One region of the Cellulomonas sp. Y8 genome, then DNA from elsewhere that is predicted to be linked to it. Evidence: riboswitches for the same ligand, from Rfam matches in the RefSeq annotation. Region 1 holds a riboswitch; the other holds the start of a gene.

Region 1 (2,171 bases):
CCGCGGTCAGGTCGACGCCGAGCAGCGCGCGACGGCCGGCGCGGGGGGACGAGAAGGGCATGACGGCTCCGTTCGGGGGCGGGTGGTGAGGCGGTCGCGGGCGCGCCGCGGCGACGCCGCGGTCGCGGGCGCGCCGCGGCGCGCCGCGGCGACGCGCGGGCGGCGGATCGACGACGCGGGGGGGGGGCGGGTTCCGGCGTGCCGAGATAGGACCCTCGCGCCGAGATCGGACCGTGGAGGGTCCTATCTCGGCCCGCGCGTCCTATCTCGGCGCGGCCGGCGCGCCCGGCGCGGGCCGGGCGCGCCGCTCGGGCAGGCCGGCCGGCCACGTCGGCGCGGCGGGCGTCCCGGGGCGTGGCCGGGCGCGCGGCTCGGGCGCCGCGCGGGGCCCGGCTCAGGCGCCGCGCAGGGCCGGGGTCAGGCGCCCCGGGCGGGGCGCCGGGTCGGCGGCTGCGCCGTCAGCGGCGACAGCAACAGCGGCCGCCGGGCGCGGCGGCGGTGGTCGGCAGGGCGGGTGCCGAGGGCGCCCACGGCGCCTGCACGGTCCGGCTCATGCGTTCTCCTCGTGTGCCCCCGCCCGGTCGGGCGGGTCCGCGTGTTGTCCGTCGCCGGCGGCGGCGGACCTGGTCCTCACCCGGGGCACCCACCCGCGCGGGGGGTTGCCGTCCGACCAGCCGGGGCTTCGCGTCGGAGCTCATGACCACCCGGCCCGTCCCCCGGGGCCCGCCCTGCGGCGCGCCCCGGTGGCGAACCGGTGCCCGGAACCTACGAACCGGACCCGGGGGCGTCAACGCCCGGACCGCCGCGTCTCGCATGCCGGAGCGATGTCACAGGACGAAGGTCCCAGACGTTCGCACGGTCCCGGATCGTGAGAACTCCCCCGCGGCCGAGCCCGCACGGGGCGGACCGGTGCTAGACCTCCGCCCCGAGGTCACGAGTCCCAGCGCCAAGCCCCGGCTGGCTGGGCAGCAACCCCACGTCACGGCGGGGTGCTCCGGGAGATGACCTGGCCGTCGGCCGGCACGCGCCGCTCCGCCGCACGGCAACCGTGATCGACCCCCTTGCGAGGCCACCATGTCGTCCCCGTCCGTCGTCGCCGTCTCCGGGAACCCGCGCGCCGGGTCCCGCACCCTGGGCGCCGCGCGCGCCGCCGCCGAGCGCCTGGCCGCGCTCACGTCGACCGACCCCGCCACCCCCGCCGACGTCGAGGTCGTCGACCTCGCGACCCTCGCCGGCGAGCTGCTCGCCCCGGCGCACCCCGCCGCCGACGCCGCCCTCGCGCGGGTGGCCGCCGCCGACGTCGCGCTCGTCGCGACCCCGGTCTACAAGGCGTCCTACACCGGCCTGCTCAAGGCGTTCCTCGACCTGTACGGCCCGGACGGGCTGGCCGGCGTCGTGGCGGTGCCGCTCGTGGTGTCCGGCAACCCGGCGCACGCGCTCGCCGGCGAGGTGCACCTGCGCCCCGTGCTCGTCGAGCTGGGCGCGGTCGTCCCCGCGCGCTCGCTGACCCTGACCGAGGCCCAGCTCGCCGACCTCGACCCCGCGCTGGACGCGTGGCTGGCCCGGGCCGCCGCGCCGCTCCGCCGGGCGCTCGGGCACGCGCCGGCCGCGGAGCCCGCCGCGTCCGCCGAGCCCGCCGCCGCGCTCGCCGGGGCGACCCGGTGACCGCCGAGCGCACGGACCTGGGCCCGCTCGAGCGGCTGCTCGCCGAGCAGGACGAGCCCCAGCTCGACCCGCAGCAGTTCAAGCGGGTGTTCCGCCGGCACCCCGCCGGGGTCGCCGTGGTCGCGCTGCGGCACGCCGGCCGGCCGGTCGGGTTCACCGCGACCTCCGTCATCTCGGTGTCCGCGGCCCCGCCGCTGCTCGCGTTCTCGCTCGCGTCGACGTCGTCCTCCTGGCCCGCCGTGTCCGCCGCGCCCACGCTGGCGGTCAGCTTCCTCGCGGACCACCAGGACGACGTCTCCGCGCGGTTCGCCACCAGCGGCCTGGACCGGTTCGCCGCCGGCGGCTGGTCCTCGCTCCCGACCGGCGAGCCCGTGATCGACGGCGCCGTGTCCTGGGTGCGCGCCCGGGTCGTCCAGCGCACGCCCGTCGGCGACTCGTACCTCGTGTCGCTGCGGGCGCTGGACGCGGGCGGCCCGGACGACGCCGAGCCCGGCGACGGCGCCTCG
Region 2 (2,171 bases), 2.0 Mb from region 1:
GATCGGCAGCGCCTCGCCCGTGACGTTCGACGCCCCGGTCAGCGTGACGAGCGCGTACGGCTGCCGGGCGAGCTCCGTGCGCAGCGCGGTCAGCGTCTCGGCGACGGTCGGCGCCGACGGCAGGATCGTCGCCGTGCGGCCGGAGCCGCGGACCGAGCGCACCCACGGCAGCAGGTTCGCGTGGTGCTCGACGTCCAGGACGAGCACCCGGCCGCCGTCGGGGACGCAGCCGGCCAGCAGGTTCAGGGCGTCGGTGGTGTTCCGGGTGATGACCGCGACGTCGTCGGGGCGCGCGCCCACGAACCGGGCGACCGTGGCGCGCGACGCCTCGTACAGCGCCGTCGACACCTGGGACAGGTAGCCGGCGCCGCGGTGCACCGACGCGTAGAGCGGCAGCACCTCGACGACGCGGGCGGCGACGGACTCGAGCGCCGGCGCGGACGCGGCGTAGTCGAGGTTCGCGTACGGCACGGACCGGCCGTCGAGCGGGACGCGCGTGTCCCCGCCGACGACGGGCAGCAGGGCGGTCTCGGCACACGAGGTGGTGGCGGTGACGGACATGGGACTACCCCCGAGCGGATCGGTGGGGGCCCGGTCGCCGACCGGGCGACCCCGCGCTTGCCGGCCACCGGTCGGTGGACGGCCAGGTCGTCACCCGGGGCACCCCGCCGCGGAGGGGAGGGTTGCCGGCCAGCGAGCCGGGGCTTCGCGCTGGCGCTCATGACCTCGTCCGAGGATGGGACGGCCCGCGCGCAGGTGTCAACCGTGGTCCACGGTGCGACACGGGTTCACCCGGGCGCGGTCGGGCGGTCGTCCTGGTCCGGGCGATGGCGTAGCATCGCCGCACCATCCAGAGCGGCCGAGAGATCTGGCTCGTCGACGCCGCAGCAACCCGCGGACCCCCACCGGGGCCGGCCGAGGGTGCTTCCGCCAGATCCGATGGAGGAGAGGCATGACCGACACCGACGACCGCCTGCGCTACCGCCTGCTGACGGGGCCCGACGACCGCTCGTTCTGCGAGCGGGTCAGCGCCGCCCTGGCCGAGGGCTACGAGCTCCACGGCGGGCCTGCCGCCACCTTCGACGGGGAGCGCGTGATCGTCGCGCAGGCCGTCGTGCTGCCGGCCGCGGCGGCCCCGAGCACCCCGGTGCGCCCGCTGTGACCGCGCCGTACGCGGGTGACCTCACCCCGCAGGAGGCCTGGGACCTGCTGCTGACCGACGAGCGCGCCGTCCTCGTGGACGTCCGCACCGAGGGCGAGTGGCAGACCATCGGCGTCCCCGACACCGCCGACGCCGGCGAGGGCCGCACGGCGTTCGTCGAGTGGACCGACGCGTTCGGCCGGCCCAACCCGGCGTTCCTGGACGGCCTGGCCGCCGCCGGCGTGACCGCCGACGACCCGCGCCCCGGGGTGTTCCTGTGCCGGTCGGGCGTGCGCTCCGTCGCCGCCGCCGTCACCGCGACCGCCGCGGGCCTCGGCCCGGCGTACAACGTGCTCACCGGCTTCGAGGGCGACGTCGGCCCCGACGGCCGCCGGGGCCACCAGGGCTGGCGCGCGGCCGGCCTGCCGTGGCGGGAGGCGTGAGCGCCGCTCCCGGACCGGCGGACTGGCACGACGAGCGGCTTCCCCGGGAGTCCCTGCGGCCCGACACGCTCGCCGTGCGCGGCGGCCACGTCCGCACGCCGTTCCAGGAGACGTCCGAGGCGCTGTTCCTCACGCAGGGCTACGTCTACTCCCGCGCCGCCGACGCCGAGGCGGCGTTCGCGGGCGAGGCCGACCGGTTCCTGTACTCCCGGTACGGCAACCCGACGGTGTCGACGTTCGAGGAGCGGCTCCGGCTGCTCGAGGGCGCCGAGGCCTGCTACGCCACGGCGTCCGGCATGTCGGCAGTGTTCACCGCGCTCGCCGCGCTCGTCCGGTCGGGCTCGCGGGTCGTCGCCGCGCGCGCGCTGTTCGGGTCGTCGGTGGTGATCTTCGACGAGATCCTCGCGAAGTGGGGCGTGCGCACCGACTACGTCGACGGCCACGTGCCCGCGCAGTGGGAGGAGGCCCTGTCGACCCCCGCGGACGTGGTGTTCTTCGAGACGCCGTCCAACCCGATGCAGGACCTGGTCGACATCGCCACGGTCAGCCGGCTCGCGCACGCCGCGGGCGCGGTCGTCGTCGTGGAC

What was found. A riboswitch is a leader RNA that binds a small molecule or an ion and turns the genes downstream of it on or off. The one in region 1 is predicted to bind S-adenosylmethionine.
Region 2: another riboswitch for S-adenosylmethionine. It lies ahead of FKM96_RS06735 (DUF1737 domain-containing protein); the one in region 1 lies ahead of FKM96_RS17915 (NADPH-dependent FMN reductase).

The regions. Positions count from the first base shown of each region.
Region 1 covers NZ_CP041203.1:3,952,697-3,954,867, reverse strand. Annotated here, with positions in the region: gene FKM96_RS17920 (LLM class flavin-dependent oxidoreductase) at 1-61, opposite strand, end outside; SAM riboswitch class IV at 589-702, opposite strand; SAM riboswitch class IV at 930-1,033, shown strand; gene FKM96_RS17915 (NADPH-dependent FMN reductase) at 1,075-1,665, shown strand; gene FKM96_RS17910 (flavin reductase family protein) at 1,662-2,171, shown strand, end outside.
Region 2 covers NZ_CP041203.1:1,499,870-1,502,040, forward strand. Annotated here, with positions in the region: gene FKM96_RS06730 (aminotransferase class V-fold PLP-dependent enzyme) at 1-561, opposite strand, end outside; SAM riboswitch class IV at 610-726, opposite strand; SAM riboswitch class I at 844-946, shown strand; gene FKM96_RS06735 (DUF1737 domain-containing protein) at 953-1,162, shown strand; gene FKM96_RS06740 (rhodanese-like domain-containing protein) at 1,159-1,584, shown strand; gene FKM96_RS06745 (O-succinylhomoserine sulfhydrylase) at 1,581-2,171, shown strand, end outside.